Regions from separate parts of the Bacillus sp. z26 genome, predicted to be linked through region 3. Evidence: riboswitches for the same ligand, from Rfam matches in the RefSeq annotation. Region 3 holds a riboswitch; each other region holds the start of a gene.
What was found. A riboswitch is a leader RNA that binds a small molecule or an ion and turns the genes downstream of it on or off. The one in region 3 is predicted to bind S-adenosylmethionine.
Positions count from the first base shown of each region.

Region 1: it holds a riboswitch for S-adenosylmethionine, as region 3 does, so the genes downstream of both, AC4G3K_RS12825 (methionine ABC transporter ATP-binding protein) here and metK (methionine adenosyltransferase) in region 3, are expected to answer to the same signal.
Region 2: it holds a riboswitch for S-adenosylmethionine, as region 3 does, so the genes downstream of both, AC4G3K_RS00730 (bifunctional homocysteine S-methyltransferase/methylenetetrahydrofolate reductase) here and metK (methionine adenosyltransferase) in region 3, are expected to answer to the same signal.
Region 4: it holds a riboswitch for S-adenosylmethionine, as region 3 does, so the genes downstream of both, AC4G3K_RS10885 (O-acetylhomoserine aminocarboxypropyltransferase/cysteine synthase family protein) here and metK (methionine adenosyltransferase) in region 3, are expected to answer to the same signal.

Region 1 is NZ_JBZFQM010000003.1:522,935-525,140, reverse strand. Features, by position in the region: gene AC4G3K_RS12830 (hypothetical protein) at 1-892, opposite strand, end outside; SAM riboswitch class I at 1,110-1,221, shown strand; gene AC4G3K_RS12825 (methionine ABC transporter ATP-binding protein) at 1,343-2,206, shown strand, end outside.
Region 2 is NZ_JBZFQM010000001.1:179,501-181,706, forward strand. Features, by position in the region: gene AC4G3K_RS00730 (bifunctional homocysteine S-methyltransferase/methylenetetrahydrofolate reductase) at 1-1,123, opposite strand, end outside; SAM riboswitch class I at 1,216-1,317, opposite strand; gene AC4G3K_RS00735 (class I SAM-dependent methyltransferase) at 1,442-2,038, shown strand; gene AC4G3K_RS00740 (hypothetical protein) at 2,151-2,206, opposite strand, start outside.
Region 3 is NZ_JBZFQM010000001.1:1,083,494-1,085,699, forward strand. Features, by position in the region: gene metK (methionine adenosyltransferase) at 1-955, opposite strand, end outside; SAM riboswitch class I at 1,085-1,208, opposite strand; gene pckA (phosphoenolpyruvate carboxykinase (ATP)) at 1,586-2,206, shown strand, end outside.
Region 4 is NZ_JBZFQM010000003.1:98,416-100,621, forward strand. Features, by position in the region: gene AC4G3K_RS10885 (O-acetylhomoserine aminocarboxypropyltransferase/cysteine synthase family protein) at 1-1,284, opposite strand, end outside; SAM riboswitch class I at 1,376-1,484, opposite strand; gene AC4G3K_RS10890 (thioredoxin family protein) at 1,796-2,077, opposite strand; gene AC4G3K_RS10895 (toprim domain-containing protein) at 2,052-2,206, opposite strand, start outside.

The DNA.
Region 1 (2,206 bases), on a different contig from region 3:
CAGGTGTGTCAGACAATGAATAGGAATTAGATTTCCCGGTTTTGGCATCCATCACCACAACACCTTTCACCTTGAAACCGTTTCTGGCAGATACAAAATCACCATAAGAGCGAATATAAAAAGGTGCCCCGTTATCATCTATTTCAAGCTGGGCATCACCGTAGAATATATACGATGGATACTGCAGGCGTATACGACGTTCAGTTTCTTTGTTAAAGAAAGCAGAGGGAGTATAAAGCATGTCTGCTTTAACAAATTTAGGATTAGCTGAAGAGTCTGTAGCGCTCAGCATAAAGTATCCGGGAGTTTCTTTCCCTTTTAACCATTTGAAAAATCCGGAAAATTCAACCGGAGCAATATAAACATACTCACCATTCACTTTTTGGATTTGCAAATTCCCTAATTCATAGTAACTCGTATTAGGCACCTGTCCAAACGCTTTTTTCATTTTATTACGTGCGTATTGAGGTGGTACGCTGGCGGGTGTTTTCTTCTCGTCAAATGTTTGAATTTCTTCTTTGACATCCATTTTGGCGATCTTAAACTTTTCATCGGCATTGAACAGAAAGGCTGTTAAAAAGTAGAGTCCGACAAGCAAACTAAGAGCTAATAAAACACCTTTAATCTTTCTCTCTATACCTGTAGCAAGCAGTGAACCCAACAAGGTCAGTATGATTACAAAAATCCACAGAGAAGAGATGGTTTGATCCAACAGGGTGAAGTAATAAAATAAAAATGCACCAATCGTAATTAATATAGCTAAAGTGATAAAAACAAGAAGTTTTGTTTTCCCCTTCATGAGGATGCGTAATTTTTCATTATCCTTGAATGGCACAAGAATAAGTGCCGATATAATCCCAATGATGATGGAATAGATGAAGATGTTTCCCACTAGTTAACCCCCTCTGGTTTTTTATGTAAATTCTCTTATTAACCTATACGATTGAAAAGCTGTAATGATTCATTAATCGTATAGAATCATCAAAATAGTATTGAGGATATTTATAGTATAATACAAAATTAATTGTAATTTCAGAAAATTGTAATTGACATTAGCAAACAGGTTAGGATATAGTTGGAAACATCAAATTTAATTGAATAGTAAGCGATTCTTATCGAGAGAAGTGGAGGGATTTGGCCCTATGAAACTTCGGCAGCGGATTTTTACTTAGGTAAAAATACTGTGCTAAATCCAACAAACGACTGTTTGAAAGATAAGAAGAAGCCTAACCGGACATATTACTAATCACTTTTATGTATATGTTCCATATAAAGCCTCTTCTGTCTAATGACAGTAGAGGCTTTTTGCATTTCGAATTCCATAAGGCTTGGAGGAGAGAACATGATTGAGTTTCAAAACGTAAAAAAAACATACCACGCGAATGGACAGACGGTTGAAGCATTAAATGGGGTTAATATGACAATTGATAAGGGAGATATATATGGCGTCGTAGGATACAGCGGTGCCGGAAAAAGTACTCTTTTGAGGTTGGTTAATATGCTGGAACGACCTACTGGAGGAGAGGTTCTTGTTAACGGTAAATCGTTTACGAAACTAAAATCTAAGGAATTAAGGGCAGAAAAAAAGAAAATTGGGATGATCTTTCAGCATTTCAATTTACTCCAATCCAAAACAGTTTTTAATAATGTGGCAATTCCATTAAGGCTATCCGGGACAGATAAACAAACGATTCAAACCAGAGTCCGAGAGTTACTGGAGTTCGTTGGATTATCAGATAAGGCTCAGAGTTATCCAGAAGAATTGTCAGGCGGACAGAAGCAGAGGGTTGGAATTGCGAGAGCGCTGGCCACAAACCCATCGATTCTGCTATGTGATGAGGCTACATCCGCATTGGATCCACAAACGACAAGTGATGTTTTAAAACTATTGAAAAGAATAAATCGTGAATACAACATAACAATTTTGCTCATTACACATGAGATGTCGGTGATTAAAGAAATTTGTAATAAGGTCGCTGTCATGGAAAATGGAGGAGTGGTTGAACAGGGGTCAGTCCTAGATGTTTTTTCTAAGCCAAAGACGGAGATTGCCAAACGGTTTGTTAGAACGGTAATCCATGATGAAATACCACAAAGCTTTTTGAATTCCTTAAAGGAAAAGAATCCTGCAGTCTGGAAACTCAATTTTTTAGGATCATCTTCAGGTAAGCATCTGCTATCGACAGTGGCCAAAAGCTTTGACGTC
Region 2 (2,206 bases), 900 kb from region 3:
AGGCTACCGCAAGATTTGATATTCTCGGAGATGCCAATGAATTATCCGCAAGTGTGATAGCATCCGCACCAGAGTCCAATAAGTAACGACTTCCTATCAAAAATTCCTCCAGGCCCAGCGTCTTTGGCGGGTCAAGTTCCACGATGACCGTCGTTCGTTTTTTTACCTTACCTGAAATCGTATCTGGCCCATTTCGTTTGTACTGAATGATCTCATGTGAAATAGACTGATGCTTCGGCTGTGCAACAAAATCTTTTTCCTTAACAGGAAAAAGGTCTTCGACTCCTTTACGTATGGCCTGAATATGTGCAGGCGTCGTACCGCAGCATCCACCTATCAGCCGTACCCCCTGCTTCACCAGTTGCCTGGAACTGTTGATGAAATAGTCCGCCTCTGTAGAGTAGACATATCTTCCATCAGATAAATCAGGTAAGCTTGCATTCGGGTATGCCGCATAATAAGTATCTTCTATAAGCGGTACTTCTTCATAAGACCGAATCATATGGTAAGGACCCATCCTACAATTAATCCCGACGACATCGGCTCCCTCTTTTTTCAATAGTGAAAATGCTTCACTGACATGCATCCCATTTTGCAATAGACCCGTTTCATGCAGGGATATATTCGCAATCAGAGGAAGACCACTGGTTCTTCTTGCTACTTCTAACACCATTAACAATTCCTCTAAATCATAATAGGTTTCTAGTAAAATCCCATCTGGTTCTTCCTTCAATAAGGCGAGCAGCTGCTCTTCAAAATATGCCTTAATTTCATTTAATGTTAATTCTGATTTTCTGAAGCTTCGTAAACCTCCGATTGTCCCAACAACAAAGGTATGCGGATCGGCAGCTCTTTTTGCCAGCTTTATTCCGGTCCGATTGATCCTGGATACTTCCCTTTCAAGACCATACCGCTTTAATTTATGGTAGTTTGCACCGAATGTATTGGATTGAATAATATCAGCACCTGCTGCAATATAACTCCTGTGCATCTTTTCAATTTGATTGGGATCAGTCAGATTTAGTTCTTCAAAACAGCTATCGATCCCAAATGAATATAAAAGTGTACCACTAGCCCCATCAGCAACCAGAATTTTTTCATTTAACGTCTCTAATAGATTCACTGTCTTTCCCCCTAATTTGTTAAATTGAAAAGTTGATGAGAAAAATAGACGATAAGAAAAGAGCTTTCGCCATGAAAGCCCTCCCTTCCGGTCTCTCATCTTTCAAGCTGCGCTTGCTGGATTTAGCACCTTGAATTACCATCCAGGTTGCTGAGATTTCAACGGGCCAGTCCCTCCATCTCTCTAGATAAGGATATAAAATTATATATTTACTAAATTTACTATAAATTATCAGTTTTTTCAATCTATTTTGATAATTAATACAGAGGAGTTAATGATTTATTATTTCGGGTATGTATCGTGTAGGAGTGATGTTAAATGAAAGAGATATTTACAAATCAATTTAAAAATCCAACAGGTGTACTTGGAAAACTCGCAGGTAAAATCATGGCCTATGAAAATGAAGAATTGTATGATTGGACATTTAATCAATTGTCTATTACACCGAATGATACGCTGCTTGAAGTAGGGTTTGGCCCTGGCGAAGGAATGCATATGCTTTTTGATAAGTACCCAACCATCCAGATTGATGGCGTCGATCCATCTGAAGAAATGGTGAAAAATGCGAGCAAGCGCAATCAGGAACAACTTGATCAGAATCAGCTGCGTTTATTTAATGGAACTGTTCTCGAGATACCTAATCCAATGGTGTACGATAATATTTTCAGTGTAAACAGTTATCCACTATGGGACAACCAGGAAGATTGTATTCAGAAAATACATTCCTTACTAAAAGAGAATGGGCAAGTGACCATAACGGTACAGCCAAGGCAGGAAGAAGCAACCGAAGAACAGGCTCATGAATATGCCGAAGAAATTAAAGAGGTTCTTACTAAGACAGGATTTAAATCAGTTAAAGTTCAAACGAAACCAATGAAACCGTGCTTATCCATCAATGTAACAGCCACCAAATAGCCCTTTTTTAGGGTATTATACACATATATTAAAAAACCAGAGAGCTGGTAACTCCCTGGTGCTACTACTAGCAAGTGGTAAGCAAATCGTTTAATTCTTAGATGAACCACCCTTATGCTTTGGTCGGCGCGGGGTGGTTTTTCGTTTGCCTCTTGAGCTTTATAGATT
Region 3 (2,206 bases):
CACCGATTGCATAAGCCAATTGGACTTCGGCTTTATCAGCAAGACCCGCGGCGACAATATTTTTAGCTACATATCTGGCTGCATAAGCTGCAGATCTGTCTACCTTCGTAGCATCTTTACCAGAGAATGCTCCTCCACCATGGCGTGCATATCCACCATATGTGTCAACAATAATTTTACGTCCCGTCAGGCCAGCATCCCCTTGTGGTCCGCCAATAACAAAACGGCCTGTTGGGTTAATAAAGTATTTCGTCTCTTCATCTATAAGATGAGCAGGAACAACCGGCTTGATCACTTGTTCTTTTAGATCTTTCTTAATTTGTTCAAGTGTTGTTTCCGCGTCATGTTGAGTGGAGATAACGATTGTATCTATTCTAACTGGTTTTTTGTTTTCATCATATTCTACCGTAACTTGTGTTTTTCCATCCGGGCGCAAATATGGCAAAATATCCTGTTTACGAACTTCAGCCAGCCTTCTGGATAATTGGTGAGCAAGAGAGATTGGAAGAGGCATTAATTCTTCTGTCTCATTGCAGGCAAATCCAAACATAAGTCCCTGGTCCCCCGCTCCAATAGCTTCAATCTCTTCATCAGACATTGTACCTTCTCTTGATTCCAAAGCCTGATTTACACCCTGGGCAATATCAGCGGATTGTTCATCAATCGCGGTTAAGACAGCACAAGTTTCTGCATCAAATCCATATTTAGCTCGCGTATAACCAATCCCTTTGATGGTATCGCGAACTATTTTTGGAATATCAACATACGTAGATGTAGTGATTTCCCCAGCAACTAGAACTAAACCAGTAGTAACAGAGGTTTCACAAGCTACCCTTGCATTTGGATCCTTGGCTAAGATTTCATCCAATATAGAATCTGAGATCTGATCGCAAATTTTATCTGGATGACCTTCTGTTACAGATTCTGATGTAAACAAATGTCTTTTATTAGACATATTTTTTCCTCCTTCAACTTCCCTGTTTAATGGCTACTCATTATCATTAATTATCTCCTGATTATATAAAAAAAGACCTTTCCTCCTTTAAAAAGAGGAAAGGTCGAAGTCTCAGAAATCTGCCTTTCACTCTCATCGTTCAAGGCAATATAACCTTGCATCAAGTTAGCACCTTTGCGTGATTACAAATGAATCAAACTGCAGGTTGCCCCGGCTTCATAGAGCTCGTCTCTCCACCGAGTCTTGATAAGAGTATCCATATCAAATGTATATGATATCTTATCCAATAAATCCTGTCAATAAATAAATAGGAATATATTGTTAGGTTGACACATGGCATTTAGAATGACCGAGGAACAGAATAACTCAAAGTATAAAATTCGCATTCTAAAAATAATATTGATATAATTAATGTATGAAAATTCAAAATAACCAGATAGAGATATTCCGCTTCATTTTTAGATAAATTATCAAAGAATACGTCATTATATACTTTATTTATTATCTAAATATAATTATATAGCCCTTATCTTGAAAAATAATATAATTAGTATGGATAATTAAATTAAATGTGTTATACTAATTTTCATATAATATACTTACCAAAATTCTGGAAAAGGATGATCTCGTATGACCTATATAGGAGTTTCCAATGAATTGAAGCAATCACTTACTCATGATAATATTCATATTCAGCTTTCTGTGCCACAGTTAGTTGAAAAAGTATTAACCCGAAAAGAGGGAGTCCTTACATCTACCGGAGCTGTTAAAGCAGAAACAGGCAAATATACCGGTAGATCCCCAAAAGATAAATATATTGTTGAAGAAGCTTCCACTAAAGATAAAATAGCCTGGGGGAGCGTCAATCAGCCTATATCAGAAGCTGTTTTTTCAAAACTATATGAGAAAGTAATGGATTACCTCGAAAAAAGAGACGAATTATTCCTCTTTAATGGATTTGCCGGTGCTTCAAAAGATTACCGCCTTCCCATTCAAGTCATTAATGAATATGCCTGGCATAATTTATTTGTTCATCAGCTTTTTATTCGACCTACTGAAGAAGAGCTCAGTCATCATTCACCTGAGTTTACAATTATCTCAGCCCCTGGCTTTAAAGCAGATCCTCTAGTGGATGGTACACATTCAGAAACATTTATCATTATTTCTTTTGAGAAAAAGGTCGTTTTAATCGGAGGCACTGAATACGCTGGAGAAATGAAAAAATCCATTTTCTCTATTATGAATTACTTG
Region 4 (2,206 bases), on a different contig from region 3:
TGCCTTTTCTATCGCCAGTTCCAATTCTTCAATTAAATCTTCTGTATTTTCAATGCCGACGGAAAGTCTGATTAAATCCTCCTGCACACCGGAGGCTTTTAATCCCTCCTCATTCAGTTGCTGATGAGTCGTGCTTGCCGGATGAATAATTAAGCTTTTTGCATCACCCACATTTGCCACATGGGACCATAACTCAATGGAATCAATCAGCTTTTTACCTGCCTCACGTCCTCCCTTTATACCAAAAACAACAACTGCCCCCGCCCCTTTCGGTAAATATTTCTTCGTTTTTTCATAGTCACCGTGATCTGGATCTCCAGGATATAAGACCCATGATACTGCTGGATGTTGTTTTAAATAATCGACTATTATTCTCGTATTTGCGACATGCTCCTTCATTCTTACATGCAGGGTTTCCAGTCCCAGAATAAATTGAAAGGCGTTAAATGGACTAAGGGACGGACCCAAATCTCTCAATAACTGTACTCTTGCCTTCACGATAAACGCCCCTGCTCCAATTGCCTCACTATAAATCAAGTCATGATAACTTGGGTCCGGTTCAGTAAAACCAGGGAATTTAGGTGAATTCCAGTCAAACTTACCTCCATCTATTATGACCCCTCCCAGTGTGGTTCCATTTCCAAGCAGCCATTTCGTAGCAGAATGGACGACAATATCTGCTCCAAATTCAATAGGTCGGCTTAAATAAGGAGTCGCAAAAGTATTATCAATGATTAAAGGAATTCCAGCTTCATGAGCAATTTCCGCTACCCTCTCAATATCCAGCACTTGCAGACTTGGATTTCCGATGGTCTCTCCAAAAATCGCTTTCGTCTTTGAAGTAATGGCTTCTCTGAAATTTTCCGGATCGTCTGGATCTACAAATTTCACATGAATCCCATACTTAGGAAGAGTATTGGCGAATAAATTATAGGTTCCGCCATATAGAGTAGAGGCTGATATGATTTCATCACCCGCACCCGCAATATTTAAGATAGAGAGTGTGATAGCTGCAGCACCACTTGAAACTGCCAGTGCTCCAATTCCACCTTCGAGTTCAGCTATGCGTTCCTCAAATACACTTGATGTGGGGTTATGGATCCTTGTATAGATATATCCGGGTTCAGCTAATCCAAATAAGTTCGCAGCGTGATCTGTATCTTTAAATACATACGCATTCGACTGATAAATCGGTACACTTCTCGCTCCTGTTAATGGATCTTGCTGTAAGCCTCCGTGTATACCTACTGTTTCAAACCGATACTTCTTTTGCTCATTAGCCATTCCACATCTCTCCATTTCGTTTTAAGTAGAGAATTAAGTAAATGAAAAAAACTCTTCCTAAATATAAGAAGAGGCAGGCATTTTCCATCTCTCCTTATCTCCCGGATTTGTTTGTATCCGCAGGAATTGGCACCGTGTATTATAAAAATACCGGTTGCCGGGCTTCAACGGGCCAGTCCCTCCACCTCTCTTGATAAGAATCAAGCTAGTATTAAGTTGTTAAAACTATAGCATAGGAAAAAACAACAGTCAACAGATTATTCTGAATATTTAAACAAAAAGATAAATCATTCATGATTTTAGCTTCTACTATTCTTCAATCATTAATAAATCATTTTATCTGGCTACATGGAAACTATGCCAAACAACCGAGAACCCGGGCTATAATAAGAGCATCTTACAAATATCTTCACGCAATCTGACATATAAAAAGTATGCAAAAGTGAATGTCAATTATATAGACATTCACTAGCAAATAGTCATCGACATATTTCCTGAGAAATAATCCCTACTAATCTATCATTAGTTTCAATCGATCTACGAGATACGGAACGGAATGAAAGGCATATATTTTCTCTATTACCTGGTTGTCTTTAATTAATATGAGGCATGGTACACTTTCAATTTGATATTCTTCTGCAAGTTCTTTTGCAAAGTTGAGATTAATTTTTTCCAATGGTGCACTTGGGAGAACTTCTTTTGCAATATCAAGCATTCTGCCTGCTAATTGACAGGTACCGCAAAGAGGGGTATACGTATAGATTGCTTTATTGTTCGTGGTTAGATCGTTCATTTTTAATAACATCCTTCATTTGTTTTAAGAATTCAGCCTTTACATCAATATTGGCTCCCAAAAGAATCGTTGCCAAATGATATCTTGGCGCATTTGCCACTTCCCGATATGTTCGATCAATATATAAAT